DNA from 3 places in the Exiguobacterium sp. UBA3968 genome. Region 1 is predicted to be linked to each of the others. Evidence: predicted binding sites of a transcription regulator. Region 1 holds the regulator's gene; each other region holds the start of a gene.

Region 1 (10,995 bases):
GCGAAGGAACTTGCTGAACTCGAGGATATTGAAGTTGATACGGTCGTCGTTAATGATGACATCGCGATCAAAAAGGAAGAGGATCGTCGTGGGGTCGCAGGAACTGTCTTCGTCCATAAGATTGCCGGTGCTGCAGCGGCAGAAGGAAAATCACTAAGTGAAGTCAAAGCAGTTGCGGAAAAAGTCATCAAGGGCGTTCGTTCGATTGGAATGGCACTCTCACCATGTTACATGCCGGAGAGCGGCAAGCCAGGCTTTGAGTTGCATGATGACGAGATGGAGATCGGAATCGGGATCCACGGTGAAAAAGGACTTGAACGAAAAGCAGTCGCTTCCGTTGATGCGATCGTCAAAGAGTTGCTCGATCGTTTGACGAAAGAAGTACCAGACAAAAAAGTCGCCGTCATGGTGAATGGGATGGGTGGAACACCAGAATCCGAACTGTACATCACGTATAAATATGTCGCGGAAGAACTTGAGGCGCATGGTTACAAGATTGCCCGCTCATTCGTTGGAAACTATATGACATCGCTTGAGATGCACGGGTTCTCAATCACGCTCTTACCAGTGGATGATGAACTGCTCGGATATCTCGATGCAGAAACGAAAGCGATTGGATTCTAATTCAAATAAACGGGGTGTAAAAACATGAAGTTGACGACGGAACAGTTGCAAAGCGCGCTCCTCAAAGCAGCGGAACAGATCGAACAGCATAAGGATGAATTGACGGACCTTGACCGGGAAATTGGTGATGGAGATCATGGAATTAACATGTCGCGTGGCTTCCAAGCAGTCCAGAAGACGCTAGAAGAACACGGCGAATATGAGGATTTAGGAGCTTTATCCAAAGAAGTCGGAATGACGCTGATCAAAACGATTGGTGGGGCATCCGGTCCTTTATACGGGACAGCATTCGTTAAGTTCGCCGGTGCATTCAAAGGGAAAACAGAAGTCGAAGGTGCGGATCTTGCAGACGCTTTCCGCGAAGCGACGGAAGGGATCAAATCGCGTGGGAAATCGGAATTCGGTCAAAAGACGATGGTCGATATCTGGACACCGTTCCAAGAAGCGCTCTCGCAAGAAGGGGACTTGAAAGCGGCAATCGATCAAGCACTTGCTGATACGAAAGCGCGTATCGCAACGAAAGGTCGCGCGTCCTACTTCGGTGAAGCGACAGAAGGCGTACAGGACCCAGGTAGTTTATCGAGTGCTTTGCTACTCAGCGAAATTGCGGAGGTGCTTCATGGTTAATCTTGTACTTGTTTCTCATAGTGAAAAACTCGCGGCTGGACTGAAAGAACTGTTGGCAGAGATGGCACCGGATACGCCAGTCTTAGTAGCAGCCGGTCTTGAAGATGGTAGCATTGGAACGGACGCAACACGAATCGAAGAAACACTGAATACACTGGACGACGATGGAGTCGTCTTAACGGATATTGGTTCTGCGACGATGAACACGGAACTAGCACTTGAATTATACAGTGGCGAACGGACGGTACGTTTTATCGACGCACCACTCGTCGAAGGTGCTTTTCTAGCAGCTGTTTTAAGTGGACAGTCGAAATCCGTCGATGAGATTGAAGACGGATTAAAAAATGAGTTTGGCAAATAAGTAATAAATCCCCCATTGCGAATAGGCGAGGGGGATTTATTTCAATTACTTCTATTCATATTAAAACTTAGTAGAGACTCTCATGAATCAAAACGACCGGAGCCACTCTTCTAACCACTCTCTAGGTAAGCAAACTGTAGCTAAATCAAGTGTTTGTAATGCATCCAAAGAATACGTGTTATAAAGATAGAGATCCCATTGTGCATCGATATCGTTTGCTACTTCAGTCGCTTGTTCACTTAATGGATAAGTTCCACGTCCGTCAGTTGCAAGATGATAATAATCATTATGGTAGACATTGATCATATACCGGTAACACCAATCTGCCAGTTCTTCATGCGTGATGTTGCCATCAAGCGCGAACTGAATGTATTCTTTTAGCTGTTGATCAGAATAAATGGTATTCATGAGGCACCTCACGCTATATTTTCTATAAGATATCAAAAACCCGGTCCCTCTGTAAAAGGGATCGGGTTATTAATTAACTTATTTCGATGGTTTAAAGACCATTGTCGCTTCCACTGCTTTTTGCCATCCAGCATAGCGTTGTTCACGATCGTCTTCTTTCATCTCTGGTTTAAACTGATGATCGAGCTTCCATTGTTGTTTGATTTCCGCTTTATCTTTCCAGTAACCGACGGCTAATCCAGCAAGATATGCTGCACCGAGTGCTGTCGTTTCGTTGATTTCTGGACGATCGACAGGAACGCCGAGGATGTCCGATTGGAACTGCATCAAGAAGTTATTGGCTACAGCACCACCGTCGACACGAAGTGTTTTCAGTTCGATTCCAGAATCTTGTTCCATCGCTGTCAACACGTCGCGTGTTTGATAAGCGAGTGATTCAAGCGTTGCCCGAACGAAGTGCTCTTTATCTGTTCCGCGTGTTAATCCGAAGATCGCCCCACGAACATCTGAATCCCAATACGGTGCACCAAGACCGACAAAAGCAGGAACGACGTAAACACCGTCTGTTGAATCGACTTTCGTTGCATAGCCTTCTGAATCTTTCGCGTGTTTCAACATACGGAGTCCATCGCGGAGCCACTGGATTGCAGAACCGGCGACGAAGATAGAGCCTTCGAGCGCATATTCGACTTTTCCATCAACGCCCCAAGCAATTGTCGTCAAGAGTCCGTGGTCAGAAGAAACGGCTTTCTCACCTGTGTTCATGAGCATGAAACAACCTGTTCCGTATGTGTTCTTTCCTTCACCTTCTTCAAAACACGTTTGACCAAAGAGTGCAGCTTGTTGGTCACCAGCGATCCCGGCGATTGGCACTTCGTAACCGAAGAAGTGATACGGTACCGTCTTGTCGTAGACTTCACTCGATTGACGTACTTCTGGCAACATCGATGCAGGAACACCGAGGATATCGAGCAACTCTTCATCCCATTTTTGCTCATAGATGTTGTACATCAATGTCCGTGAAGCGTTCGTGTAATCCGTGATATGCGTTTTTCCACCAGACAATTTCCAAACGAGCCACGTATCGATCGTACCGAAGAGTAATTCACCGTTCTCTGCTTGCTCACGTGCACCTTCGACATTGTCGAGGATCCATTTGACTTTCGTACCAGAGAAGTAGGCATCAATCAAAAGTCCTGTTTTATCGCGGAACTTCTGATTCAAGCCCTGTTCTTTTAAATCGTCACAGATACCAGACGTTTGACGTGATTGCCAAACGAGCGCGTGATAAACCGGTTTACCTGTTTCTTTGTTCCAGACCACTGTCGTTTCACGTTGGTTCGTGATTCCGATTCCGGCGATTTGCTCAGGTTTGATATCTGCTGTTCCGAGTGCTTCAGCCATAACAGCAAGAATCGAACCCCAGATTTCGTTTGCATCGTGCTCGACCCAGCCTGGTTGCGGGAAGTATTGCTTGAATTCCCGTTGTGCCGAGTTGACGATTTTCCCGTCGTGATCGAAGATGATCGCACGTGAGCTTGTCGTACCTTGGTCGAGTGCTAGGATATACTTGTTTTCCATTTCGAAATCCCCCTTGAGCGGTATGTGTTTGTGAAACGTGATCTTAGTAGATCAATTGATAGATGAACACGGCAAGCGCTCCGCCGATGATTGGACCAACAACTGGAATCCATGAGTAGCCCCAGTCAGATGACCCTTTATTCGGAATCGGTAAGATAGCATGTGCGATACGCGGTCCAAGGTCACGGGCCGGGTTGATGGCATATCCTGTTGTACCACCAAGTGATAGACCGATGACGACGACGAGTAAACCAACGATAAGTGGTTTTAAGCCGTCACCGAATGTCGTTAAACCGAGCGCCAAGATACCGAAGACGAGAACGAATGTCCCGATGATTTCAGAAATCAAGTTCGACGGCGTATGGCGAATCGCTGGACCTGTTGCGAACACACCGAGTTTTGCAGCTTGATCATCAGTCGCTTCAAAATGTTTCATGTAATGAAGCCAAACGAGAATGGCGCCGATGAAAGCTCCGACAAGTTGTCCGGCAATATAGACAGGAACGTCTGCCCACGGTAAATCAGAGTTTAAAGCAAGTGCAATTGTTAAAGCGGGGTTCAAGTGCGCTCCACTCTCAGCAGCGACGAATGCTCCTGTCATGACGGCAAGACCCCAAGCGAACGTGATGACAATCCATCCGCTGTTTTCGGACTTCGTCTTTCTCAAGACGACACCGGCGACGACACCATCCCCGAGCAGAATGAGGATCATCGTACCGATCATTTCCAATACAAAGTTATTCATGCAAAAACCCTCCCTTTGGATTAAAGCAAATAATGGTCTTTCTACTTTAAATTACTCCGATTTGATAACGTTTTCAATACATATAATTGAAATATAGGAATGGAAATTTTTTATTTTAATGTTTAAAGATACGAAAAATTGGATAAGAAAACACCTCGTCTTGCCTGCAAGCAAGCAAAAGAGGTGTTAACGACGACGCTTTTTTCTTTTTTTAGGTCGAAACCAACTACTGGAATAATCTAGTAGGATATGAATTGTACTCGCCACCATGATACCAATGACAAAAGCGGGTAGGGAAGCGAACCAGGAATCAATGGTCTCTGACGCGATGACTTGAAAATACAAGCTGAGAAATAATAAGGGAATCACAAGTGCAGCACTATAAAGGAGTCGGATGACATCCCCAATGATCAATCCATGTGACCAGATCGAGCGGTGGGGCATGATCTTCACATAAGGCATCCACAGGACTCGAAATGGTCCAAAGCGATAATACGGTTCTGACTTTAAATCGAGGTCAGGTGACAACCAAAGCGTACCGACAGCGATACCGATGGCAGTCGGTAACCAATCCGTTTGTTGCGTTGCGACCGAATACGCAACGTAACCCGTCAGTGCGACGGTATTGACGGTATCATGTACATTTCCTGAAGGCATGAAAAAAGACCAGTCGTAACTGGTCCCTCCGTCAATGAATCGTCCGATACACGCCGATTACCTTACCAAGAATGGAGACATTATCGAAATACATCGGATCCATCGAGTCATTTTCTGGTTGTAGACGTACCTGTTGATCTTCTAAGAAGAACCGTTTCACCGTCGCTTCGCTATCTTCGGTCATAGCTACGACGATTTCTCCGTTTTCTGCTGTGTTTTGTTGGCGTACGATGACACGATCGCCGTCAAGAATACCTGCGTTAATCATTGATTCACCATCGATCGTCAACATGAAGACCGTTTCGTTTCCTACATAATGTGCAGGGAGCGGGAACTGTTCTTCGATGTTTTCAATCGCTGTAATCGGAAGACCAGCTGTGACTTTCCCGATGACGGGAACATGAACGATGGCTTCCGTGATTTCTTCAGGCTTATCAAGCAATATCTCAATCGCACGTGGTTTCGTCGGGTCACGGCGAATCATTCCCCGTTTCTCGAGTCGATCCAAATGACCGTGTACCGTCGAGCTAGACGCGAGTCCGACTGCTTCTCCGATTTCACGAACTGATGGTGGATACCCCTTCAGTTTCACTTCAGAGACGATGTAGTCGAGAATCTCTTGTTGGCGCTTAGACATTTTCCGCATACGAATTGCCACCTCTTTCTGGATTGAAGTTTGAAATGTAAGAATATATGTTTCTAAATTCACTATAACATAGAACAAATGAGCGTACAAACAATTGTTCGACATTTTGTGTTGACCGAACACGGGTTCTGTGTTTATTATGAATTATGCGAACAATTGTTCCGCGAACGTTTATTCTAACTCATTCATTTCATATTTGGAGGGATTCATGATGATTCATACGATTCGTACTCATGCTTTTTCTATTCTCTTCTATGCATTAAGTATTGCCTTCGTGATCTTTTTACTCACACCACGCCCAGATGAAAAGGTAGCACAATTGATGACGGCTTCCGTTACGGTCGATGAGAACGCTACAGTCGAACAAATTGCTGAAGTCTACAATGACGGTTCGATGTCAGATGAGGAATACGTCAACTGGTTGATCAAAAATAATGATGTTGAGACAAAACATGTCATCTCAAAAAGCAAAATCGTTGTACCAATCGCACAACAATGACAAAATGGAAAAGTTGTGAAAGAACGAACAGGGATGTGAGGTACGATGAAGGTCGTGATTTATTGTCGAGTATCGACCGAAAAAGAAGCACAAGATAGTTCGATTGAACGCCAACGGATGGAGCTTTCGAAGGTTGCGTCTCAAAAGGGGTTTGATGTCGTAGATATCGTCTCTGAAAAAGAGAGTGGATATGATGTTGATCGGGAAGGGATGCTAACAGTTCTTGATTATGTGACACGCGATACGGTAGATGCGGTCCTCGTGACGGATGATACACGGATTGGTCGAGGGAATGCAAAAATCGCTATTTTGCATACATTCAAAAAACATGGGGTCCGCTTGATGACGCTTGATTCAGATGGAGAATATCAACTTGCGGATGCAGAAGCGATGGTCCTTGAGATCGTCTCACTCGTGGAAGAATACCAACGGAAACTGCATAATGCAAAAATCGCCCGTGGCATGCGACGAGCAGTCGAACAAGGTTTTCGCCCGGAACGAAATCTCAATCGCCAAGGAGAGAACGCAGGACGTAGTCGAAAAGACGTACCGATCGAAGAAATTGTACGTCTTCGAGAACTCGGATTGACGTTTTCTGATATCGCCATCACCTTGCGGGGGATGGGGCATGATATTTCAAAAGCAACGGTCAATCGTCGATATCTTGAATACCGCGAACTGACACCTAGCCCGGAATGAGAAGCAAGTAACCCGTCGACTGACGCGGTTAACTTGCTTTTTTTTATAAGCTCTTTTACAGTAAGAATACAATTGAACTACTCAAGTTTGAGTCATAAAGAAAGAGGGATTCCATGTTATCACAAGAACAATTAGATCGAATTAATGCATTAGCGAATAAATCAAAAGTTGAGCCGTTATCGGAAGCGGAAACGGCAGAGCAAAAAGAATTACGTGCAGCGTATCTCGCAGCATTCCGTGGATCGTTCAAAAACCAACTCATGGGTATGAAAATCGTCGATGAAGAGGGAACGGACGTAACACCTGAGAAATTGAAACAAGCACAAGAAGAAGAACGGAATAAACAATAATCGTTCGTTTCTTTTATAGAAAAAAGAGGTCTCGCGTCAAGCGGACCTCTTTTTTGTTTAAAGCGAGTATCTTTTTTGTTTAGAGTGAGTAGATGAGGAAACATTGTACGATAGCAATACATCTTAATAGCGATCTTTCATGGATTCATGCATCCTGTATGAGTCGATAGAACGGCTATAGATAGCGCATTCATTTTAATGTGACATACTATTTAGAAAAGTTGTATCACATTTAAGAGTATGCTAAAATGAGTAGGAATTTGTGAAAAAGAGAGAGGATGATTGTTTTGACGAACATGACGACAGTAGAACAATTAGCAATTAATACGATTCGTACCTTATCGATTGATGCCGTACAAAAGGCGAACTCGGGTCACCCAGGTATGCCAATGGGAGCAGCGCCGATGGCATTCTCGCTTTGGGCGGATCATATGAACCACAACCCTAAAAATCCAGAATGGTTCAACCGCGACCGTTTTGTACTTTCAGCCGGACACGGTTCGATGCTTCTCTACTCACTCCTCCACCTATCGGGATACGATCTATCGATGGATGATCTTAAATCATTCCGTCAATGGGGATCAAAAACACCGGGTCATCCGGAATACCGTCACACGGCTGGTGTAGATGCAACAACGGGTCCACTTGGTCAAGGGATCGCGATGGCAGTTGGTATGGCGATGGCAGAACGTCATCTTGAAGCAAAATACAACCGTGACGATCTCAACGTCGTCGATCACTTCACATACGGAATTTGTGGAGATGGAGACTTGATGGAAGGTGTCTCAGCTGAAGCGGCTTCACTCGCAGGTCACCTTGGTCTTGGTAAATTGGTCGTATTGTACGATTCAAACGATATTTCACTTGATGGCGATCTCGATAAATCATTCTCTGAAAACGTCCAGAAACGCTTCGAAGCGTACAACTGGCAAGTCATTCGCGTAGAAGACGGAACGGATATCGATTCGATTTCGAAAGCAATCGCGGCGGCACAAGCAGAGACGACAAAACCGACATTGATTGAAGTCAAAACAGTCATCGGTTTCGGTTCACCGAACAAATCAGGGAAGTCGGCTTCTCACGGTGCACCACTTGGTGAAGCAGAAATCAAATTGACGAAAGCAAGCTACATTTGGGATCACGAAGAGTTCTACGTTCCTGAAGAAGTCAAATCATTGTTTGACGAGCGGGTCGTCCAACGTGGTGCTTCTGCAGAAGACGCATGGAACGAGACAATGAAACAATACGAAGCAGCACACCCAGAATTGCATGCTGAACTCGTTCGCGCAATCGCAAACGAATTGCCAAGCAACTGGGAAGCAGACCTTCCGACATACGACTTGTCGTCGAAAAAAGCAACGCGTCAAACAAGCGGTGAAGTCTTGAATGGTCTCGCGAAGAACGTTCCGACATTGTTCGGTGGTTCAGCTGACCTTGCAGGATCAAACAACACGATGCTTAAAGGCGAAGCAGACTTCGATATCGATCCAAGCGGTCGCAACATTTGGTTCGGGGTACGTGAATTCGCAATGGCAGCAGCTGTCAACGGTATGGCACTTCACGGCGGCGTCATTCCTTACGGCGCGACATTCTTTGTCTTCTCGGATTACCTCCGTCCGGCGGTTCGTCTTGCTGCATTAATGGGACTTCCATCAATCTTCGTCTTGACGCACGACTCGATCGCTGTCGGTGAAGATGGTCCAACACACGAGCCAGTCGAACACTTGATGAGCTTCCGTGCAATGCCGAACGTCACGATCTACCGTCCGGCAGACGGAAAAGAGACGATCGCAGCATGGAAAACAGCAGTTCAAGCAAAAGATAAACCGACACTCCTCGTCTTGACACGTCAAGGTCTTCCTGAACTTGAAGGTACGACGACAGAGGGTGCTGAAAAAGGTGGTTATGTCATCGCTGGTGACGTTACGAAAGCTGATACACTCTTGCTCGGTACTGGTTCAGAAGTTCACCTTCTTGTCGAAGCACAAAAAGAACTTGGTGAATCAGCAGCTGTCGTTTCACTTCCATCATGGGAAGTATTCGAAGCACAATCAGCAGAGTATAAAGAATCGGTTCTTCCAAAACACATCACGAAACGTGTAGCAATCGAAGCAGGGGCTTCACTCGGTTGGTACAAATATGTAGGAACAGAAGGACAAGTCATCGGAATCGATCGTTTCGGCGCATCTGCTCCTGGAGACTTCCTCTTGAAAGAATACGGCATGTCTGTTGAGAACGTTTTAGCGACTGTCAAGCAACTCGGATAATCATTTCCGGAAAAACGGGTCCGATCTTACGTCGGACTCGTTTTTCATCTATTATCATCTATGCAAACAATTGGAATTATAGTATAGTAAAAAGCGACGTTTTAAGTTAGAGGAGGAAGCAACTTGGCTACATGGATTTGGATTTTAATTGCCCTTCTTTGCTTGGTAGCAGGTGTCGCCCTTGGTTTCTATATCGCTCGTCGATACATGATGAACTACTTGGAGCAAAACCCACCAATCAACGAAGATATGATTAAGACATTGATGATGCAAATGGGTCAAAAGCCATCACAAAAGAAAGTCAACCAAGTGATGCGTTCAATGAGTGGTTCAATGAAATCACCTAAAAAATAAGCTGTACGAAAGGGGACCAAATGGTCTCCTTTTTATTTGCTATTTTTTAGAAAGAGAACTAATCTAAAATGTGAGACTATTTCAAATAATCATAGGATTTAAAAAAGGGGGGGAGACTTGAATGGGAGTCTTCAGGAAACTCGGTTGGTTTTTCCGACGAGAATGGAAAGCGTATAGTCTTGGGGTCATCTGTTTGATTTTTGTGGCAGGGTTAGAACTTATTCCACCGAAGGTCATCGGAACGACAGTCAATGGTCTGAGTGAAGGAAGCTTGACGAAGAATGATTTGATTCGTCTAGCTGGTACATTGTTACTCATCGGGGTCGCGACGTATTTCATTCGTTATTTTTGGCGTTTTCACATTTTCGGTGCATCGATTCGCCTCGGGCGATTGTTACGCAGTCAACTGTATGGTCATTTTTCAGATTTGGATCAATCGTTCTATAAGAAATATCGCAGCGGAGATTTGATGGCACATGCGACAAACGACGTACAAGCTGTTTCGATGACAGCGGGGGCCGGCATTCTAACGCTCGTCGACTCGGTGACAATGGGGAGCTTTGTCATCATCACAATGGTCACGACGATCAGTTGGAAATTAACGCTCGTGTCACTTTTGCCAATGCCACTGATGGTCTATTTGACGTCACGCTACGGTAAGATGTTACATTCCCGTTTTCATGACGCGCAAGAAGCGTTCTCTGATTTGAACGATAAGGTCGCGGAGAGCATCAGTGGTGTCCGTGTCTTAAAAGCAACAGGGGAAGTCGAATCCGACGTGCAGACGTTTACCGATCTGTCTGATGACGTTGTTCAAAAGAATCGTCGTGTGGCGAAAATTGATGCACTGTTTGATCCGACGATTTTTGGATTAGTCGGTCTATCGTATATCATCGCGGTCGGCTATGGCGCCTACTTGTTACGACAAGGCGAAATCCGGATTGGGGATATCGTTTCCTTCACTACATATCTTGGTTTATTGACGTGGCCAATGCTCGCCTTCGGTTGGTTGTTCAACATCGTTGAACGGGGTCGTGCTTCCTATGACCGGATCGAACGGATGCTTGCGATCGAACCAGAAATTAAAGATGCGAAGGAAGCAGCAACGAGTGTCTCGTCACCAGAACTTCATGTCGGGATTAAACGATTCATCTATGACACGCAACCGGTCCTTCAA
Region 2 (10,995 bases), on a different contig from region 1:
GCACGATCGGAGGTGACGATATGACATTCATGCGACGGTATGAAGAACTACGCGCCATCAAACAAGAACTTGCAGCGCGCGATTGGTTCCCTGGTACGAGTGGTAACCTCGCCATTCGGACGTCCGGTATTCCGATTGAATTTCTTGTGACGGCAAGTGGGAAAGATAAGCGGCAGACGACTCCTGACGACTTCGTTCATGTCGATGCGACCGGTCAATTGATCGGCGAGCAATCCGGGCGCCCTTCTGCTGAGACATTGCTCCATGTCGAAGTGTTCAACCGAACGAACGCCGGATGTTCCCTGCATGTCCATACGATTGCGAACAATGTGATTTCGGAGTTATATGGCGATCAGGGAAGTATCACCTTCTCCGGTCAAGAAATCATCAAGGCACTCGGTCACTGGGAAGAAGATGCGACGGTCACGGTGCCGATCATTCCGAATCACGCGGACATCCCGACACTCGCTGCTGCTTTTGCGCCATATGTCACAGCGGACAGCGGTGCCGTCCTGATTCGCAATCACGGAATCACGGTCTGGGCACCGACCGCCTTTGAAGCAAAGAAACACCTCGAAGCCTTCGAGTTTTTATTCAACTATACGTTGACGTTGCAATCATGCCGTCAATCTATCTATTAAAAGGAGGAATCATCTCATGGCAACAGTCTTATTCCAAGAAACAAACACACGGTATACGGATCAAACGGAAGTCGCTGACTTCCTCGCATCGCGCGGCGTTCTTTACGAACAATGGGACGTCTCAAAACTACCAGCACCTCTCGTCGAGAACTTCACACTGACGGATGCCGACAAACAAACGATTCTCGATACGTTCGCTCCAGAAATCAAAGACGTATCAGAACGTCGTGGATATCAGACAGCTGATATCATTTCACTTTCGGATACGACACCGAACCTTGACGAGTTGCTCGTCAACTTCCAGAAAGAACATCATCACACGGATGATGAAGTCCGTTTCATCGTAAGCGGTCACGGCGTCTTCGCGATCAAAGACGAAGAAGTCGGCTACTATAACATCGAACTCAATCCTGGTGATTTGATTTCTGTTCCTGTCAATACACGCCACTACTTTACGCTCCAAGAGGATCGGAAAGTCGTCGCTGTTCGAATTTTCGTCACGACGGATGGCTGGGTTCCAATTTACGAGAACGAGACATCCACGGTCTCTTAAGAACGACAAAAGCGTTGATTTCTTCTATATAAGGAGAATCGGCGCTTTTTCTTATCTCACAAACATATCACTACATCGACACGTAACAGATATAATGAGGGAAAAGCGATTGGGGAGTGAGCAACATGCATATTCGTCCTGTAACGGAACATGATTTACCCGCCGTTCTATCCATTTATAATGAAGGCATCGAAGACCGAATCGCAACGCTTGAGACGGATCGAAAAGATTTATCGTTCATGACCCAGTGGTATGCAGAGCGTACGCATCGCTACGCTGGATATGTCGCAGAAGATGAGACAGGTGTCCTCGGCTTCATTTCTCTTGATCCGTATAACCCGCGTCCTGTCTATGCGACAGTTGGTGAGATTTCCGTCTACATTACTCGAACACATCGCGGACAAGGGATCGGGACACAGTTGTTAGAAACTGCCGAACAACATGCGCGCGATCATCAGATGCATAAGCTGATTCTCTTTACCTTCCCGTTCAATAAAATCGGACAAAAGCTCTACATCCGTTCCGGATTCCGGATTGTTGGGACATTTAAGGAACAAGGTCGCTTGAACGGCGAATACGTCGACGTCATGGCGATGGAGAAACGCTTACGATAGGATTCATTGAATGCCAGACGGGGAATAATCAATCCGAGTCATTGAGAGAGGATGAACCTAATGGATATTCAACAAATTCGTAATGCGACGCTTGTCGTCACGTATGCCAATCAAGTTTTACTAATCGATCCGTTTCTCGGCGAAAAAGGCAGTCTACCTCCTTTCGGTCAAACGCCGAATGCCGTCGCCAATCCACTCGTCGACTTACCGGTCGATGTTAAGACACTGCTCGATCCTGACGCTGTCTTCGTCACGCATCTGCACGCGGATCATTTCGATGATGCTGCAAAACAATTTCTACCCAAGCATTTGCCATTCTATGCGCAGCAAGAAGAAGACGCACGGCAAATCCGAGAAGCCGGCTTCACGAACGTCTCTTCCTTCGATTCCGGTGTGACGATCGGTGATATCCAGGTCCATCGAACAGGTGGACAGCATGGTGTCGGTGAAATCGGTGAACGAATGGGACATGTCTCCGGACTCGTCCTCACGCATCCGGACGAACCGACGCTTTATATCGCAGGTGATACGATCTGGTGTGACGAGGTCGCGCATGCGATTGAACAACATACACCAGATATCATCGTCGTCAACAGTGGGGCTGCCCAGTTCCTGACGGGAGAACCGATCACGATGTCGCAGCGTGATCTCCTTGCCGTACACGAAGCAGCAGCGGAAGCAACGATCATCGTCTCGCACCTCGAGTCCGTCAATCACTGTCTCCTACGGCGCGACATGATTGCTGACTTTTTAGCTGCTTTCCACCTCTCTGCCCATTTCCTCATTCCGGAAGATGGCGAAACGATGTCATTTTAAGAACAAATCAAAAGTCTCTTTTCGAAATTCATCGAAAAGAGACTTTTTTCATGGAATGACCAATCCTAATAATCGAGCGAAGGCGACTGCTTGTTCTTCCGTAATGACTGCGCCCGGTAAAAATCGCGGATCGATTGTGATACCAGAGAGTTCCGTCTGCCGGAGATCAAGACCTTTTAATGGTGTTTCAATCCATTGGCTATCAGTAAGCCGGACCGCTTCGAGTTTCCAATGGGTCGGTTTCACTTCGAAGAACTGTGCTTCTTTCATCGTCGTTTCACTCCAATGCTGATGACGGACAGTACTACGAATGAACTGGGCATAGTCTGCGAGTCCTTCTTCGATCGTCAGATGATCAAGCGTACAATCTTCAAACTGAACACCCGTCATCCGGCATCCGACGAAAGACACGCGGTGAAAACGGGTTTCTTGGAAGTGACATCCTGTTAAGTCACATTGCTCGAAACGAATATCTTCGAACGAACCGCGGTCAAAGGTGAGGTTCGCGAACGAGACATTTTGAAAACATACTTGATAGGCATCGATACGCTCCGTCAGTTCGACAGGCATCGACTCCTTTTCATAACGTGCTCCTTTCAGATATGGATCGTCGATTTCGACTTGATCGAACGTCTCTGCTTGAAGCGTTTTCGGTAATTCTGGTAAACGGATAACGATCTCTTTCATAGAAATTCCCCCTTTTTCTCTCCTTTAGTGTATCAAACTCCTCTTGCATAAGGGTCAATCGTTCGAATTCCCTCTTTTTTCAACAGTTTTTTATTTTGAGACACTTTGAGACCATGCTATAGTCAAAGAAAATCAAAACAAGAACATATGTTCTTTTATGTAAAGGAGTGATTCAAATGTTTCCTTCCGTCGTTTTACCACAGAATAAACGTATTTTTTGTGTTGACAGTGTTTCCTTCTACGCCAGCTGTGAATGCCAGTATCGCAATCTCCCTCCCTTAACGACACGTCTTGCGGTCGTCTCCGATTTAAGACGAAGCGGATCCGTCATTCTCGCCGCTACTCCCGCCCTAAAAGCGCTTGGAATCAAGACAGCCGGTCGACTGTACGAAATCGAGCAATTACCCTACGCCATTCGTCGTACGATTCAACTCGTCGAACCGCGCATGCTCGCTTATATGAAAACGTCGATTCGTGTTTTAGATGTCCTGCATCAATTTGCCCCACCTGAAGCGATTCGTGTCTATTCGATTGACGAAAGTTTCATTGACATGACTGGAACCGATCGCCTGTTTGGTTCCAATCTGCAAGCTGCCAAAAAGATTCAAGAAGCGATTCTGAAGCAGACCGGCATTCATGTCCGCATCGGGATTGGTCCAAATAACGTCATCGCGAAACTGACGCTTGACTTAATCGGGAAAAAAGAAGGCATCGCACAATGTGGATACGCTGATGTCGCACGACGTCTCCATGATTTTCCGATTCGGAAGATGTGGGGAGTCGGACACCGCATGGAACAACATCTGCAGATGATGGGGATTGAAACGATTGGTGACCTTGCCATGCGCCCAGTCGAAGAGTTACATGAACGCTTCGGTGTCATCGGCGCCGAACTATGGCACCACGCTTGGGGTCTTGACGCGTCACCGACACTGCTTGCCCCTCGCCATTTGTTCGAGAAAGCCCCTCAACGGACGATTGGACACGGTGTGACCTTGATGCAGGACTATTATCAATTCGAACGTATCCGGAATGTGCTCAACGAACTCGTGCAGGATGTTGCGGCACGTTGCCGCTTTTCGAATCAAGTCGGTTGGACTGTTCATATCGGTGTCCGCTATTCTCGAAACGTCGTCCGAAGTGGCTTCTCGCGTCAAGTCCGGTTGCCTTATCCGACATCCGATGAGCGAATCATTCTGCGTCATGTCTTACAATTATTCGAACCGAATTGGCTTGACGGGGAACCCGTTCGTTTTTTATCTGTCGCAGTGGGACATCTAACTGCCGATCAAGGCACCTTACAGTTATCCTTGTTCGAGGATAATACGCGACTCTGGAAGCGGCGGCGGTTATTAAAAGCAATGGACATCGTTAACCTCCGCTACGGAAAAGGAACGATTCGTCTCGCTGTCTCGTTTCTCGATACGAGCATCGCCAAACGGCGGCTTCGTTTCGTTGGCGGTCATCCAGGAGGTGATCTTCATGACAGCGTATCGTGATCGAGGGAATTTAAAGTGGATCCCTTTTCTCATGCCGGAGCACTTGCAATTGCTCCGGGAGTATTATGTCCAAATGCATCAGCTCGACTTGCCTGAAATCGATGAACAACTGCAAGAATCGTGGCACTTTCTACTTCAAGAGGCTTTAATAGAAGGAAACGAACTCGAAATCACGTATTATAAGGAAAGTAGCTACGTGACGGTCGTCGGTTTTGTTGAACGGCTAGAGCCTGAACGTTCTGTTCTCTTTCTGCGTGGTCGTGTTGTAGTAGAAATCTCCTTCACACGAATCGTTCGGATCGAAAACGGGTAAGCTTTCATACAGATAGCCGCTTCAAATCGTGCCCGGAAAGAAGGAATAGTCATGTTGGATTGGTTCACTTCCCTCCCCGTCGTCGTGCAAGCATTACTTGCCGGTATGATGACTTGGGGATTAACCGCACTTGGTGCGGCACTCGTTTTCGTCTTTACAACGATTGAAAAACGCGTCATGAACATGATGCTTGGTTTTGCAGCCGGTGTCATGATCGCCGCTTCATTCTGGTCTTTGCTCGCCCCAGCGATCGAATTCACGGAGCAGGACGGTGGCATCGCGTGGATTCCTGCTGCAATTGGATTCCTTGCGGGTGGATTTTTCGTCCGTCTCCTTGACTTCGTCACACCGCATTTGCACTTATCCGCACCACTTGAAACAGCTGAAGGTCCTTCAACAGGACTTAAGAAAACGACGTTGCTGTTTCTTGCGATCACGTTGCATAACATTCCGGAAGGTCTTGCGATCGGTGTCGCTTTTGGTGCCGCTGCCTTGAATATGGACGGAGCGACCGTCGCCGGGGCTTTGACACTCGCACTCGGGATTGGCATTCAAAACATGCCCGAAGGTGCTGCGTTATCGATTCCGTTACGCGGTGAAGGGATGTCGCGCCGGCGTGCCTTTCATTACGGTCAATTGTCAGCAATCGTTGAACCGATTGCCGCGATGGTCGGTGCGGCGGCTGTCTTCTTCGTTCAACCACTTCTACCATATGCGTTATCGTTTGCTGCTGGTGCGATGATTTTCGTCGTCGTCGAAGAATTGATTCCGGAATCACAAGCAGAGAACGGATCCGATTTAGCGACACTTGGTCTAATGGTCGGTTTCACGGTCATGATGATTCTCGATGTCGCTTTAGGTTGAGCTCAAAAGCAACGAGCAGTGGATTGAATCCTCCACTGCTCGTTTATCTATTCCCATTCGAATCATTATTCAATTTGAAGTTGTCCTGACCTTGTGTGATAAGCGGAGGATTTTATTCAAGATGCCGTCCTACACACAAACTTCGTCTTGAAGTTTGCGTTGCTGTCCTAAGTATTTCGTCTCTCTTGCTTTCTATGATCGAAGTGCGTCTTCACGGATCAGATTGGTCACGTTCCCTCAGACCTGCGCCCGATATTCCGATTGGTTCTATCTCACAAGAATAAAACATGATATGTTTTTACATAGCACATCATTATAGAAGGAGATTACCATGCATATCATTGAACTCTTGAAAGCTCTTTTACTCGGTTTCGTCGAAGGAATGACGGAATTCGCACCTGTCTCTTCAACAGGTCATATGATCATCGTTGATGACATGTGGTTACAAACAACCGAATTTCTCGGTAAATACTCAGCGAACACCTTTAAGGTCGTCATCCAGCTCGGATCAATCCTTGCGGTCATCGTCGTCTTTTGGAAACGTCTCTTCAGTTTGATTGGTCTGTATAAAATTGAAGGAGAACACGATGCGACGGGTACACACAAGTTAAAACTACGTCACGTTTTGATCGGTCTATTACCTGCTGCTATCCTCGGATTATTATTCGAAGACTTCATCGATGAGAACCTCTTCTCGATTGAAACAGTCATCATCGGTCTTGCGGTCGGTGCCCTCTTGATGATTGCAGCCGACAAACTCGGACCAAAGGAACCGAAAACGACATCGCTTGATCAGATTACATATCGCCAAGCAGCATTCGTCGGTCTGTTCCAATGTATTTCCCTTTGGCCTGGCTTCTCCCGTTCTGGTTCAACGATTTCAGGAGGGGTCTTCCTCGGCATGAATCACCGGACGGCAGCTGACTTCACGTTCATCATGGCCGTACCGATCATGTTCGGTGCCAGTTTCCTCTCACTCGTTAAGAACTGGGATAACATTCATGCGAGTGATTTCGGTTTCTATGCCGTCGGATTTATCGCATCGTTCGTGTTTGCTCTCTTATCGATTCGCTTCTTCTTGAAGCTGATCAACAAGATCAAACTCGTCCCGTTCGCGATCTACCGTCTTGTCTTAGCAGCTGTTCTTGCTGTCATCGTCTACATGTAAATTCTAACCGTTAGCTATTTTAGCTGACGGTTTTTTATTTTTTTTGAAACTAATTCATTCGGTTAAGGGTATATAGGGATGAGACATACTTAAAGGAGTGAACGCCATATGGCACGCAGAAGTCGGAGTCGATCAAAACTCCCATTAATCATCGGAGTCGTTGTCGTCGTCGTGATTGCGTTTTTAGCAATCGGCCAATACAACAGCCTCGTCAATGTAGAAGAAGATGTATCGAATAAATGGTCGCAAGTCGATAACCAGATCAAGCGTCGTGCGGATTTAATTCCGAACCTCGTCGAAACGGTCAAAGGTGTCGCGGGTCAAGAAGAAAAAGTATACGGTAAAGTCGCTGAAGCTCAAGCTGGTCTTGCGCGCGCCGCGTCAACCGAACAACGGATTGAAGCCGATCAACAAGTCACGTCTTCGCTTCGTGGATTGATTGCTTTGCAAACCACTTATCCGGAACTAAAATCAAGCGAACGATTCCAATCATTGATGGATACGCTGGAAGGAACAGAAAATCGTCTCGGGATCGCCCGCAAGGATTACAACGATGCCGTGACGCTTTATAACAAAAAACGTCGGAGCTTCCCAACAGCACTCTATGCCTCTGCATTCGGATTTGAGAAAAAGCCGTATTACGAAATTTCAGACAGCGACCGAGAAAATCCGACTGTCGACTTTAACAGTGATTCGAAATGATTCGGCGGTGGACGCGACTTCTGTTGAGCGCGTTCCTCGTCTTCTTCCTCTTCGTTCCGACGGCTAGTGCCGTTTCAGAACGAACGGGAGCAGCCTTTTTCATTCAAGATGATGCTCAGTTGCTCACACCGTCGGAAGAAGCCGAACTCGCGCAACTCGGTCAGGAACTCGAACAGTACACGACGGCGCAAGTCGTGCTGAAGACGGTTTCCGATCTAAAAGGACAGGACTTAAGTTCTTACGCCAATGAAACATTCCGGCGACAAGGAATCGGTCAAAAAGGAAAAGACAATGGTGTACTCGTCGTCGTCGCTCCGAACGAAAAGAATCGCCAATTTCGGATCGAGGTCGGTTATAAACTCGAAGGGGTTCTGACCGATATCACGGCCGGTCGTATCCTCGATCAATACGCGGTTCCTTATAAAGAGAATGGTCAGTATGGAAAAGCAGCAAGCGAAACATACAAAGCTGTCGTCAGTGTCATTTCAAAAGATCAGTCGCTTGAGTCGCAAGACCCTCCGAAATCTCAAAATGATGGTGGACTTCCGCTGTGGACGAAGATTCTGATCGGTGCCGGATTACTGATCTTATTGTTCCTCGACATGAAGTTCACCGGCGGTATGTTCTTCTTTGCGATTTTGAACATTTTTTCCGCGATCATGCGCGGTGGCGGTGGTGGAAACGGCGGTAGTCGTGGTGGTGGCGGAAGTTCCGGCGGCGGTGGTGCCGAACGTTAGAAAAGGAGTCAGTTTTCATGAGGATTATCTTAGGTTATTACATCCTCCTGACACTCATCGGATTTGGCTCGATGTGGCAGGATAAACGTCGAGCACGACAACATGCTTACCGGACACCGGAAGCGACACTATTGACGATTGCTTTTCTCGGTGGTGCGCTCGGTTCTTGGATCGGTATGTATACAGTCCGGCACAAGACACGGAAAGCGAAATTCCAATGGTTGGTGCCACTTGCAGCTATGTTGCATCTCGCTTTTTGGATATTTTACACTTCACAATGAAATCATGTGACCGATAGAGAAGAGAACGTACGGAAATGCATCCGTCGTTCCCTTCTCTTTTTTATATGAGGTCAATGATTATGAAAAATAGGTTTAATTTCTTTTTCTCTCAGGGTAAAGAGTTTAACCAATTTAATAAATACATCTTTTGATGTATCGAGAGGTGGACATCTTTTATGTGGCATCCTTGCGCCGAATGTACGACATCAATCCGTTTCGTCGAAGCTGGAGCACTCCATATCCAATCACCAACACCAGAAATCTATTCCTATCAATCGTTCGAACAACTCGAACAGTTACTAACGTCGCTCTTGCGTGTAGCGGATTATTCGGTATCCTGTCGCGCCACACAATCGCGTTATGTGACAGCACCCATTCTAGCTTCAGCACTTCTAGAACAACTAAAGCATCGGTCAGCAATTGATTTTATCCAACACGGTGTCATGACGAGCCATTTGCAACCGATTTATGATATTCAACAAAATGTACTCGTTGCGAATGAAGCATTACTGCGAGCAGCAGATGACAACACTCCTATCTCACCAGGTGTCCTATTCTCAACAGCATCGAAGATGGGGCTTCATTCTCGGCTTGATCAACGGGCGCGCGAAGAAGCGATTCGCGCGACACATCATATCGGTGGCACAACAAAAACGTTCATCAACTTTCTCCCTTCGACGATCTATAATCCGGAGTACTGCCTGCGCCATACGTTTGAAATCGTTGAGCGTTATCAAGTTGATCCAAGTCGGCTTGTCTTCGAAGTCGTCGAAACGGAAAAAATTGAAGACGTCAACCATTTGAAACACGTCTTCGAACAGTATAAAAAGCAAGGCATTCAAGTGGCACTAGACGATGTCGGCGCTGGTTTCTCAACACTTGATATGTTGTCCTTGCTTCAACCGGATTATATTAAGATCGATCGTTCCTTCATCGATCACTGCGATACGAACTCAGAAAACGAAGCGTTCTTACGAAAAGCCCGTTATCTAACGCGAGAAATGGGGATTCAAATCTTAGCTGAAGGCATCGAACGTCAAGAAGAACTCGATTTTTGCCGCGAACTCGGCTTTGATCTTGGTCAAGGATACCTACTCGGTCGTCCCACTCCTTACGCTCATTTGGCGAAAGCACAATAAAAATACGCACATGGACCGTCTGACGGAACATGTGCGTATTTTTAGGTTAAGAAGTCGAAACGGAAACTGTCTCGTTCTGTGTGATGGCATCGACTAGTTGTTCTGCTGATACGATTGGACGCAACAGACGGCACAGCTCCTCTTTCGATGTTTGAAAAGCAAGTGCTTCGACAATGTTGAGCGAAACTCCGAAATCAGTGAGTGTCGTTGGCTGCTCTTGTGCAAGAAGGTAGTCACGCAACTCTATATAATCATCATCATGTCCGAGCAGCTTCTCTTGGACGAGTAACCCGTAACCGACCTTACTCCCATGTAAGAACGCATGAGTTTCTGGATAAGGAGATAATGCGTTATGTACCGCGTGTCCGATTGCACCGCGTGTCGCCGCATCACCAAAACCTCCAATGCTTCCGGCTAATGGAATGACGGTCTCGACGAGGTATTGGATTTCAGCTGGATATTCACGAAAACGTTTTTCTGTCACATTCGTCGACAAAATGAGGTCCTTGCATCGCTCAGCTGTCCGGAGTGCCGTCTCGATGACGGGATCGCTTGCTGTAGACCCACTCAAGGCACGTGCTTCATACCATTTTGCTAGCGTATCGACGAGTCCGGCGACAAAATAATCATACGGACTCGTTGCGATGATACGATGATCGAGTAAAAGAGCTTCAATCACGACAGGAAACGTGTCAAATCGAATATACTGTCCCTGTTCGTTATACATGACACTGAGCGGAGTCCACGGGGCACAGTTCGAGACAATCGTCGGAATGACGATGACAGGACGTTGTAATTGAAACGCGACCTGTTTTGCCGTATCGATGACACTCCCACCTCCGAGTGCGAGAATCACATCATACGGAGCACATACTTGTTTGAAGAATGCCACCTGTTGATCCGTACAATGTCCTTCAAATAAAAAGCGGGGAACATCCGGTAAAGCAAAAGCAGCTGCTTCGTAGGCTTGACGTCCATGAA
Region 3 (10,995 bases), 1.3 Mb from region 1:
CGGCTGGTTTTTCTTCCGTTACGTCGTCCGCTGCGATGACAGCGTCAAACAGTGACGTCAATCCGAATAACTCGATGCCGCGGAGAGCGACACGACGACTTTTCGACGTGACGACCGCCATCTTGTAGCCTGCTTCATGCAAACGACGTAATCCGTCAAGCACACCTGGATACTCGAGCACGAGTGCGTCATGCATGGCAATGTTGTAGCTCCGGTAAAAAGCAACCATCTCTTTCCACTGTTCCGCGTTCATTGCTGAGAATGACTTTTCAAGCGTCGGACCGATGAACGGAAGCAGTTCCGCTTCCGTGAACGTCCGGTCGGGGTAATAGTAACTGAGCGTATGCTCGAAGCTTTTTAAGATCAATGGATTCGTATCAATCAACGTTCCATCTAAGTCAAACAAAAGTGTGCGAATCATCGATTACTTCGCCTCCTTTTTTGAACCGTCCAAGTAACGAACGGCATTGCGACGAATGACAAGCATGATCACACCGAAGATGACTAAACAAATCGAGACGACTTGCGCCGTCCGCAGTCCGTCAGCCATCAGACTATCCGTCCGGAGTCCTTCGATAAAGTAGCGTCCGATCGAATACCAAATCAAATAACCGAGGAAGACATATCCACGACGTGGGTTGAACTTCATCCGCCAGACGATTAATAGAATGACACCAATGATGTTCCAGATGCTTTCATAGAGAAATGTCGGTAAGTAGTATGTCCCGTCGATGTACATCTGATTGACGATCCAGTTTGGTAAGTGCAACGTATCTTGTAAGTACGACCACGTCGTCTCGCCGCCGTGTGCTTCTTGGTTGAAGAAGTTGCCCCAGCGTCCGACGGCTTGACCGAACAAGAGCGACGGTGCCAGGATATCAGCGATCTGCCAGAACGAGATCTTTTTCTTACGTGTATAGATGATGACCGTCAAAATCGCGCCGATGATTGCGCCATGGATTGCGATTCCACCTTGGCGGATGTTGATGATCTGATCGAGATGCTGACTGTAGTAGTCCCACTCGAACGCGACGTAGTAAATCCGGGCACAGATGATACTGATCGGAATTGACCAGATGACGACATCGACCGCATACTCTTCATTGAAGCCGATCCGCTTCGATTCGAAGATCGCGATCAACAGACCGACGACCGCACCGAGTGCGATGACGATCCCGTACCAGTAAATCGGTACCGGTCCGAGATTGATTGCGACGCGATCAAACGTTGGTTGTACAGAGGCTAGAGTTCCCATCAAAGACCACCATTCCCATCTTCAATTGCTTGTGCGAGACGTCCCGCGAATTCTTCTGCTGTATTAATGCCCATGTTTTTCAGGCGATAGTTCATCGCTGCCACCTCAATAATGACGGCGAGATTTCGTCCGGGACGAACCGGAATCGTCAAGAACGGGATTTCCGTATCGATGATTTGAAGCGTCTCTTGATCCAGACCAACGCGGTCATAGACTTTCGATTGATCCCAAATCTCGAGGTTACAGACAAGGCTGATCTTCTTGTGCGAGCGAACAGCACCTGCACCAAACAACGTCATCACGTCGATGATCCCGATTCCACGAATCTCAAGCAGATGTTGAATCAACTTCGGTGCCGTTCCGACTAGAATCCCGTCACCCGTTTGACGAATCTCGACCGAGTCATCTGCGACCAGACGATGACCCCGCTTGACGAGTTCGAGTGCTGTTTCCGATTTACCGACGCCACTTGCTCCTTTAATGAAGACGCCGACACCATAGATATCGACAAGGACACCATGCATCGCTGTCGTTGGCGCGAGTTCCGCTTCGAGGAAGTTCGTGATCTGTGACTCGACCGATGTCGTATGCCCTTTTGTCGTCAACAGTGGCACGTTCGTCTCGTCCGCAGCTTGGATGATCGCTTCCGGCACTTCAAATCCACGTGTGATCAAAATACCAGGTGTTTCATCTGTACAAAGGACGTTCGCTCGTTCACGTTGTTCCTCGTACGTTAAATTATTGAAGAACGTCAATTCTGTTTTTCCGAGAATTTGAAGACGTTCTGCCGGGTAATAGGCATAATAACCGGCAAGCACAAGGCCAGGTCGGCACAAATCAGCCGTTAGAATCGGGCGATGTAAGCCTTCTTCTCCCGTGACGATGTGGAGATTGAATTGTTTTACGATTTCAGCTGTTCGCACTTTTGGTTGCACGCTTCGTCAGCCCCTTTCACTTGAAGTATTGTACCATATTTTTATTCGGTTCATGGAATTGGATTAGAAGCATGATTTCTTGGGAATGGAATAAAGAGTTAATATTTTGAAGGAGGTTTTGCCATGATGTCAGGTGGCGGTATTTGGTTCGTTTTAATACTTACTTTATTTGGAATCCTCGCGATCGCCGGTTTCGTTTATCTCGTGATTTCGCTGATCGATATGTGGAAGGCTTACTCCCGGTATCAAGATCAAACAGCTCTCTTATTCTTTATTATTTCCATTATCGGGGTCTTCATCAGTGGGTCTTTCATCTCGTACGTCTTAGCAATCATTTTCTATTGGAATCGTTCCCGTGGCAAGAGTTGGCTCGGCATCGGTCTGATTCTCGTGTCGATTTTCCTCGCGATTATCGGTGTCATCGCCTTACTCTCGTTCGGTTACGATATGAATAATATCGAGAACATGAACTTCGACGAGCCGATGATGGATCAGGATTACGATTATTGATGTAGCTACACCCATCTTCTTATGAGGATGGGTGTTTTTACATGTGCAGACGAAGTCGTTCCGCATCTGTGACTCCTACAGGAAAAAGCCCGGTCATCCGCGCTGTCAGAGACAAACGAGACCCAGCTACTCGTTCCTAGAACGACGTAGCCGCGGCTCGTGTCTCACCTGAGGAAAGCACGCACAGCGGATACGACGTCATTAGAAAAGCGCAACCTCTTTTTCAAGAAGTTGCGCCAAGTATGCTTATAACGCTTGTGGACTGAGGTGAACGCCGTGTGTGACCGAAATCGTACCTGTCTTCGTATCCGCTTCGACCTCAATTTTAGGTGAACGACCGCGCCCTGAGACGAAATGGAGTTTCCGGTTGACGATCTCTTTTTGATCCCGAATCAATTCCATATCGTCAAGATTGCAGTTGAGACCACCGAAGTTCGTCTCAAGTTCTCCGTAGACTTCAGCGCCATGCGGCAACATCAAGGCGATGCTTCCAGCAAGTGACGAGGCTTTGACCTTCGCATTTTGCGCTGTCTTCAGCTCGCAACGTACGTTTCCGTTCGCTGTTTTCAATTCTGAACGTTCGAAGACACCAGTCGTGATGATTTGACCGTTGGCTGTCTTCGCTTTTAAGACCTTCAACTCCGACTCTTCGATTTCGATCGAGCCGTTCGCAGTTGATACTTTGACATCTTCACTGAAGAGGTCACGGACGTTGACCCGACCGTTCGCCGTCATCAGTTGAGCGGACGTCGTATCGAGTGACGATAACGAAATCTCACCGTTCAACGTCTGTAAGACGAATGACTCGTAATGACGGCGTGGTACTTTCAGGTGGACCGTCGCACGGACACTCTTATCCTTCAAACGAATTGAGAGTGTATTCGCCGACACTGCGTGTTGCACAGCGGCTTGTAGTTGCTCAAGCGCCTGTTCTTCCGTCACCTGTTGGCGGCGGAGCGGACGTCCTGTCACCGTTAATTCGCATTCTTCGAGATCACTCGGTTCGACGACCAAGTTCGCATTGAACAGATCGACGTGAACCGTCTCACCGCTGAACGGGAATTGTTTGACGTAGGTGACGTTTGGACCGGACGCCTGATTAAGCGAAAGATCACTGTCCTTGATCCGGCTGACGAGATTATCGAACGCTGACATGACTTTCGTCGTCAACGAATCGACGGAATACTGGTCGACCCGATCATATTGTTCTGGTTCATCGACGTACTTATGTTCACTGGCAGAAGTTGCACGTTCGTCGATCGCTTCGAGCCGCTCTAGTTTATCGAGTGCCTCATCAATCGTTAACTTTCCTTCTTTGACTTGCTCCAATATCAATTGACGCATATCTTGCTTCATGAACCGTTCCCTCCTATTCTTGAACCTCAAACGTGTGTTACATGATACTTTCGTTTAAGTTCCCTTAGTTCCTTCCTACGAATCCTCATCCACAAAAGTTTCACGATTCAATTCGTGCCGCGTCACGTTCAAGGACAGGCGCGAGGTATCGTCCCGTATAAGATGCTTCGACTTCAGCGATCTGTTCCGGTGTCCCGGCAGCAACAATCGTTCCGCCACCGTCGCCCCCTTCAGGTCCGAGATCAATCAAGTAGTCGGCCGTCTTGATGACATCCAAGTTGTGTTCGATGACGAGCACCGTATCACCATTGTCGACGAGACGTTGTAAAACTTTCAACAGACGCGCGATATCATGGACGTGGAGTCCCGTCGTCGGCTCATCGAGAATATAGATCGTCTTCCCAGTCGAGCGTTTATGCAACTCGGACGCCAGTTTAACACGTTGTGCTTCCCCGCCGGACAGTTCCGTCGCGGGTTGACCGAGACGCATGTACGTCAGACCGACGTCAGCGATCGTCTGCAGTTTCCGCGTGATTTTCGGAATGTTCTCGAAGAAGGCGAGTGCATCTTCAACCGTCATCTCAAGCACGTCGGCAATCGTTTTGCCTTTATATTTCACTTCCAGTGTTTCGCGGTTATAACGTTTACCGTGACAGACTTCACACGGGACATAGACGTCCGGTAAGAAGTGCATCTCGATCTTGATGATCCCGTCGCCACGACACGCTTCACAGCGTCCACCCTTGATGTTGAAACTGAAACGTCCTTTTTTGTAACCACGGAGTTTCGCTTCGTTCGTCGAAGCAAAGACGTCACGGATATCATCGAAGACACCGGTATATGTCGCTGGGTTCGAACGTGGTGTCCGACCGATTGGTGACTGATCGATGTCGATGACCTTATCGATTTGATCCAGACCGGTGATCCCTTTATGGGCACCCGGTTTTTCTTTCGCCCGGTTCATCTCGTGCGCAATCGTCTTATAGAGAATTTCATTGATCAACGTCGATTTCCCGGATCCCGAGACACCAGTGACAGCGACGAACAGACCAAGCGGAATGTCGACATCGACGTTCTTCAGATTGTTTTCCGATGCTTTGTGGATATGGAGCATCCGACCGTCTGGCTCTTTGCGTGTCGACGGAACAGGAATGAACTTCTTCCCGGACAAGTATTGACCAGTCAACGAGTTCGCATCCTGCATCAACTCTTCCGGTTTTCCGGCTGCCGTGACGAATCCACCGTGATCGCCGGCACCAGGTCCGATATCAATCAAGTAGTCGGCTGCCATCATCGTATCTTCATCGTGTTCGACGACGATCAGCGTATTGCCGAGATCACGCATCGCCTTCAGCGTATTGATCAGACGATCATTATCGCGTTGGTGTAAGCCGATCGATGGTTCATCCAGAACGTAGAGGACGCCCGTCAGACGCGAACCGATTTGTGTCGCAAGACGAATCCGTTGCGCTTCCCCACCGGATAATGTCCCCGCTGCGCGTGAGATCGTCAGGTAATCGAGACCGACGTTCTCAAGGAACGACGCCCGTTCATGAATCTCACGGACGATCATCCGCGAAATCGTCTGATCCTTCTCACTTAATTTCTCCGGTAGTTCGTCGAAGAACATGACCGCTTGTTTAACAGACATCTTCGTCACTTCACCGATATGGTGATCGGATACTTTGACGGCGAGCGATTCCCGTTTCAAGCGATGTCCTTTACACGTCGGACACGCCTTCTTCGCCATGTAGCCTTCCATCTGTTCCCGGATATAATCAGACGACGTCTCCTTGAAGCGACGTTGTAAGTTATTGAGAACTCCTTCGAAGTAGAGGTTCGTATTTCGGACCATCCCGAAGTCATTCTCATAACGGAAGTGAATCTCTTCCTTCGTGTTTCCGTTCAAGATCGTTTCGCGGTGTTCTTCTGACAATTGTTCGAACGGTGTATCCATATCGATTTTAAAGTGGTCACAGACCGCTTTGAGCAATTGTGGATAATACTGCGAGCTCGTTGGTTCCCACGCCACGATTGCCCCTTCGTTCAATGACTTATCGGGATGCGGCACGACGAGATCAACATCGACCTCAAGCTTCGTTCCGAGACCATCACATGACGTACAAGCACCAAACGGTGAGTTGAACGAGAACATCCGTGGTTCGAGTTCGCCGATTGAGAAGCCACAAATTGGACAAGCATGATGTTCACTGAACAACAATTCGTTGCCGTCCATCGTATCGACGATGACCCGACCATCCGCGAGGCGAAGTGCAGTCTCAAGTGAGTCCGCAAGACGGGCTTCGACGTCTGGTCGCACGACGACACGGTCGACGACGACTTCGATCGAGTGTTTCTTGTTTTTCTCAAGCGTGATCTCCTCTGCAAGATCGAGTGTCTCTCCGTTGACACGGACGCGGACGAAGCCTTCCTTCTTCAAATCGTCGAGCACCTTGACGTGCGTTCCTTTGCGTCCGGAAACGATTGGCGCGAGAATTTGCAGACGCGTCCGCTCCGGCAACTCCATCACTTGGTCGACCATCTGACTGATCGTCTGGCTCGAAATCTCGATTCCGTGATTCGGACAAATCGGTTTACCAATTCGTGCGTACAATAGACGCAAATAATCATAGATTTCTGTGACCGTTCCGACCGTCGAACGTGGGTTTTTACTCGTCGTCTTCTGGTCGATTGAAATTGCTGGACTCAGTCCTTCGATCGTGTCGACATCCGGTTTATCCATCTGTCCGAGGAACTGACGGGCATAGGCTGATAAACTTTCGACATAACGACGTTGTCCTTCAGCATAAATCGTATCGAACGCAAGCGACGATTTCCCTGACCCGGACAAGCCCGTCAAGACGACGAGCTGATCGCGGGGGATTTCGACATCGATGTTTTGTAGATTATTGACGCGAGCGCCTTTGATGATAATCTGATTCTTCTTTTCTCCCAACTTAGGCACCTGCTTTCAATTCTAATATGAGGTCGCGGAGCTCAGCAGCTCGTTCGAACTGCATGTCTTTCGCCGCTTGACGCATCTCTTGGTCGAGCTGCTCAAGCAACGTTTCGCGCTCCGGTTTTTTGAGTTTGTTGAACTTCTCGAGTTTTTCGACGGTATCGTCGCTCTCGATCGTCGTACTGATAACACCACGCACGTCTTTTTTGATCGTCTGCGGCGTGATGCCATGTTCTTCGTTGAACGCCATCTGGATCGCGCGACGACGTTCCGTCTCATCGATCGCCCGTTGCATCGAATCGGTGACTTTATCAGCAAACAAGATGACGTGTCCTTCCGAGTTCCGAGCCGCCCGACCAATCGTTTGAATCAGCGAACGGTCCGACCGGAGGAACCCTTCCTTATCAGCATCAAGAATCGTCACGAGTGAGACTTCCGGAATATCGAGTCCTTCTCGTAACAAGTTGATCCCGACAAGGACATCGTATTTTCCGAGCCGTAAATCACGGATGATTTCAATCCGTTCCAGCGTCTTGATCTCTGAGTGCATGTAGTTGACCTTGACGCCATTCTCTTTCAAGTAATCGGTCAAATCTTCTGCCATCTTCTTCGTCAATGTCGTGACGAGAACACGTTCGTTCTTCGCGACCCGGTCACGGATGTTATCCATCAAGTAATCGATTTGTCCTGTGATCGGATGAATCTCGATCGTTGGATCAACGAGACCGGTCGGACGGATGATTTGCTCGACCATCTCTTTCGAATGTTCGAGTTCATACGGTCCTGGTGTCGCCGAGATATAGATCGCCTGACTGACTTTTTCCTCGAACTCCTCGAACCGTAACGGACGGTTGTCTTTTGCCGACGGAAGACGGAAACCGTGATCGACGAGGACTTGTTTCCGCGCCTGGTCCCCGTTATACATCCCTCGAATTTGTGGCAATGTGACGTGTGACTCATCGGCAACGAGTAAAAAGTCCTTCGGGAAGTAATCAAGCAATGTATACGGTGTTGCCCCTTCCGGCATCAAGTTCAAGTGACGCGAGTAGTTCTCGATTCCGGAACAATAGCCCATCTCACGCATCATCTCAAGATCGTAGTTCGTCCGTTGTTCAAGCCGTTGCGCTTCAAGCAACTGATTGTCTTCACGTAACTTCGCAAGCTGCACTTCAAGTTCCTTCTCGATATTCGCGATCGCTTTCTGTAGACGGGTATCCCCCGTCACGAAGTGGGACGCCGGGAAGATCGAGATGTGCTCGCGGTCCGCGACGATCTCACCTGTCAGCGGATCCATGTCACGGATCCGTTCAATCTCGTCACCGAAGAACTCGACCCGGACACACTGTTCGTCACGTGACGCCGGGAAGATTTCGACGACGTCTCCGCGTACGCGGAACCGTCCGCGCTGGAAGTCGATGTCGTTACGCTCATACTGAATGTCGATTAGACGACGGAGCATCTCGTTTCGCCCCATCTCATTGCCGACACGCAGTGACAAGACGTGGTTGTTGTACTCTTCCGGGTTACCGAGACCATAGATACACGAGACAGACGCAACGATCAAGACGTCTTCTCGTTCAAACAAGGCGGACGTTGCCGAGTGACGCAACTTATCGATCTCATCGTTGATCGAAGAGTCCTTCTCAATGAACGTATCCGTCGACGGAACGTACGCTTCCGGTTGGTAATAATCATAAAAACTAACGAAGTATTCGACCGCGTTGTTTGGGAAGAATTCCTTGAACTCCGAGTAGAGTTGTCCCGCTAGTGTTTTGTTATGGGCAAGGACGAGCGTCGGTTTCTTGATTTCCTTGATGACGTTCGAGACCGTGAAAGTCTTCCCGGTACCGGTCGCCCCAAGCAACGTCTGATGTCGTTCGCCTTGTTTTAGCCCAGTCACCAATTTTTCGATTGCCGTCGGCTGATCACCGCCTGGTTCAAATGGTGAAACGAGTTCAAAATCCATCGTTTGCTTCCCCCTCATCACGTTAAAAAATCTATTTTTATTGTACCACTTTACGAACAAACATTCGATTATGAAGTGCTCCTTTTAGGAAGTTACCCTTTTTTTCGAAAATGCAAAAGTTTCTTTTTGCTTCGAGTATTGGGCATCAATTTTTTTGCTCACAAAAAAATCCCCATCACGAATGTTGCGTGACAGGGATCGGCTTCTTAATGGAGGGATCGCACCTTCGTCCGACCGTGGACCGGTTCGTTGACGAACAGGATACCGAGCTCATGATGATCTTGTTCATAAAAGGCACGTTGCGCAAAACGGATGTCTCCGTTATGGTTCATGACTTCAAGACGCAGATACGGTTTGTGTTTTTGGATGGCTTCATAGAACGATGCTTCCGAATCGACCTTCTCACCGTTGACCTTATAGATCGCTTCACCTGGAATCAAGCCCATCTCAGCAGCCGGTTTATCGGGAAGTGTTCCAAGGATGACGGCACCACGTGTTCCATTGAGGAACAACGGCGTTTGCGCCCGGTTCAAGCGTTTGACCCGCTGGTGCAACAAAATGTGCAGGACGAGCAACAAGACGATTCCGTAGAGCCATTCAGCTTGACCAGTCACGTACGCAAGAACCGTCAATAAAACTGCAACAAGACTCGTGATCAAACGTCCTTGAACGAGCGGACGCATCAATTCTTTCGGCAGCTTACCTGTAAAGAGGAAACTGAAACCGATCGGTAACCAGAGAACGACCGGAACGAGTTCCGGGAAGCTGTAGCGTGGCCACCACGTCTCGAGCACGTCGCCCGGAACGAAAACAAGTAGAGGTAACAGCCAAAGTTTATTCGCTGACAGCCCACCGATGAAGCGACCGCGCTTTGAGACGACGAGTGACGGTGACAGACGCCGCTGCCCGCGCCACCAGACGAGGAGACATTCCGCGACGAGCGTCAACGTTGCAAGTAATAAAACCATCTTCGGCTCGACCGCTCGGATCGAGTCAAGACGTGAATCCATCACGAACCAGCCGGTCAGTCCAAGCAAGACGATCGGCCAGAGTGGCAGGTTCAAACGAACGACACCAATCAACAGCAGGACGCTCGAAAGTCCAAGCAACAGTAGAGCGTACTGCGGTGTCACTGTCAATCCGAGCCATCCGCTGACGACGGACAAGACGAGACCGACGAGTAGGCCTGGTAAAAGTGTTTCGAGGACATCGCTTCGTTTACCGTGTGTCCGGGAGCGAAACAGTCCGCGTTCCCGTTTGACACGCCGAATGCCGATGACCCAACTGACAAGGAGTGCTAACCACAAGGTCGGACTGGCGATGAGACTAATCGCGGTCCAACCAATTTCATCGAGTAATTCCACGCGCATTCAGACCTCTTTCCATTCCTTATTATTGAGCAGCGACCTCGAGTGCTTTTTTCCGCTGGACGTCATTCTTATCGTCCTGGAGTTTCTTCAGGAGACGCGTCTCCATCTCACCCGCTGTCTGCTGATCGATTTTTCCAGTGACGTCAAGTTTCGCATCCTTTTGCAAAGCCTCGACAGCTTGTTTCATCGTGTCACCGAAATAGCCGTCCTGTCCTTTTGGCTTATAACCGATCGCTTCGAGGACAAGGTGGGCATTCTCGACTGATTTTCCGTAATCGCCGACAGCGAGTGACTTTTGATCAGTCAAAATTTTCGTGACGTTGAAGTACGCCGGTTGTTTGACTTCGACCGTCGGCTTGACCCCTTTTTTGTGGATCCAGTTCCCGTCTGGTGTCAGCCATTTGTTCGTCGTTAACTTCAGGTCGCTACCGTCCTTCAAATCATACGCACTTTGGACAATCCCTTTCCCGAACGACTTCGTACCGACGACTTCGGCGCCAGCTCCTTCCTTCAGTCCGGCTGCAAGGATCTCGGACGCTGAGGCCGATCCGCCGTCTTCTAAGACGACGATGTTATATGGTTTCTTCTCGTCTGCCTTCCCGAATTCCTGCTGGCGCTCGCCTTTATTGTTCTCGACTTGATAA

The links. The regulator LexA, encoded in region 1, represses DNA repair genes until DNA is damaged. The targets are predictions, from matches to a motif close to CGAACATATGTTCG.
Positions count from the first base shown of each region.
Region 2: B3S86_RS00310 (DNA polymerase thumb domain-containing protein) is a predicted target of LexA. The motif match lies at 3,452-3,465, and genes of this name have one in related genera.
Region 3: uvrB (excinuclease ABC subunit UvrB) is a predicted target of LexA. The motif match lies at 9,035-9,048, and genes of this name have one in related genera.

Region 1 is NZ_DGCW01000005.1:428,922-439,916, forward strand. Features, by position in the region: gene dhaK (dihydroxyacetone kinase subunit DhaK) at 1-624, shown strand, start outside; gene dhaL (dihydroxyacetone kinase subunit DhaL) at 649-1,251, shown strand; gene dhaM (dihydroxyacetone kinase phosphoryl donor subunit DhaM) at 1,244-1,612, shown strand; gene B3S86_RS03840 (hypothetical protein) at 1,700-2,020, opposite strand; gene glpK (glycerol kinase GlpK) at 2,099-3,601, opposite strand; gene B3S86_RS03850 (MIP/aquaporin family protein) at 3,645-4,346, opposite strand; gene B3S86_RS03855 (metal-binding protein) at 4,533-5,003, opposite strand; gene lexA (transcriptional repressor LexA) at 5,035-5,649, opposite strand; gene yneA (cell division suppressor protein YneA) at 5,861-6,148, shown strand; gene B3S86_RS03870 (YneB family resolvase-like protein) at 6,194-6,847, shown strand; gene B3S86_RS03875 (DUF896 domain-containing protein) at 6,961-7,197, shown strand; gene tkt (transketolase) at 7,476-9,464, shown strand; gene B3S86_RS03885 (YneF family protein) at 9,588-9,818, shown strand; gene B3S86_RS03890 (ABC transporter transmembrane domain-containing protein) at 9,940-10,995, shown strand, end outside.
Region 2 is NZ_DGCW01000004.1:21,146-32,140, forward strand. Features, by position in the region: gene B3S86_RS00280 (2-hydroxy-3-keto-5-methylthiopentenyl-1-phosphate phosphatase) at 1-24, shown strand, start outside; gene B3S86_RS00285 (methylthioribulose 1-phosphate dehydratase) at 21-641, shown strand; gene B3S86_RS00290 (1,2-dihydroxy-3-keto-5-methylthiopentene dioxygenase) at 658-1,194, shown strand; gene B3S86_RS00295 (arsinothricin resistance N-acetyltransferase ArsN1 family A) at 1,320-1,808, shown strand; gene B3S86_RS00300 (MBL fold metallo-hydrolase) at 1,869-2,624, shown strand; gene B3S86_RS00305 (pentapeptide repeat-containing protein) at 2,673-3,311, opposite strand; gene B3S86_RS00310 (DNA polymerase thumb domain-containing protein) at 3,488-4,810, shown strand; gene B3S86_RS00315 (YolD-like family protein) at 4,794-5,123, shown strand; gene B3S86_RS00320 (ZIP family metal transporter) at 5,175-5,987, shown strand; gene B3S86_RS00325 (undecaprenyl-diphosphate phosphatase) at 6,319-7,155, shown strand; gene B3S86_RS00330 (LemA family protein) at 7,264-7,857, shown strand; gene B3S86_RS00335 (TPM domain-containing protein) at 7,854-8,594, shown strand; gene B3S86_RS00340 (DUF1294 domain-containing protein) at 8,612-8,875, shown strand; gene B3S86_RS00345 (EAL domain-containing protein) at 9,052-10,014, shown strand; gene B3S86_RS00350 (iron-containing alcohol dehydrogenase family protein) at 10,061-10,995, opposite strand, start outside.
Region 3 is NZ_DGCW01000005.1:1,754,030-1,765,024, forward strand. Features, by position in the region: gene ppaX (pyrophosphatase PpaX) at 1-421, opposite strand, end outside; gene lgt (prolipoprotein diacylglyceryl transferase) at 425-1,255, opposite strand; gene hprK (HPr(Ser) kinase/phosphatase) at 1,255-2,190, opposite strand; gene B3S86_RS10865 (hypothetical protein) at 2,314-2,700, shown strand; gene B3S86_RS10870 (DUF4097 family beta strand repeat-containing protein) at 2,947-4,056, opposite strand; gene uvrA (excinuclease ABC subunit UvrA) at 4,157-7,012, opposite strand; gene uvrB (excinuclease ABC subunit UvrB) at 7,014-8,981, opposite strand; gene B3S86_RS10885 (PDZ domain-containing protein) at 9,188-10,351, opposite strand; gene B3S86_RS10890 (S41 family peptidase) at 10,374-10,995, opposite strand, start outside.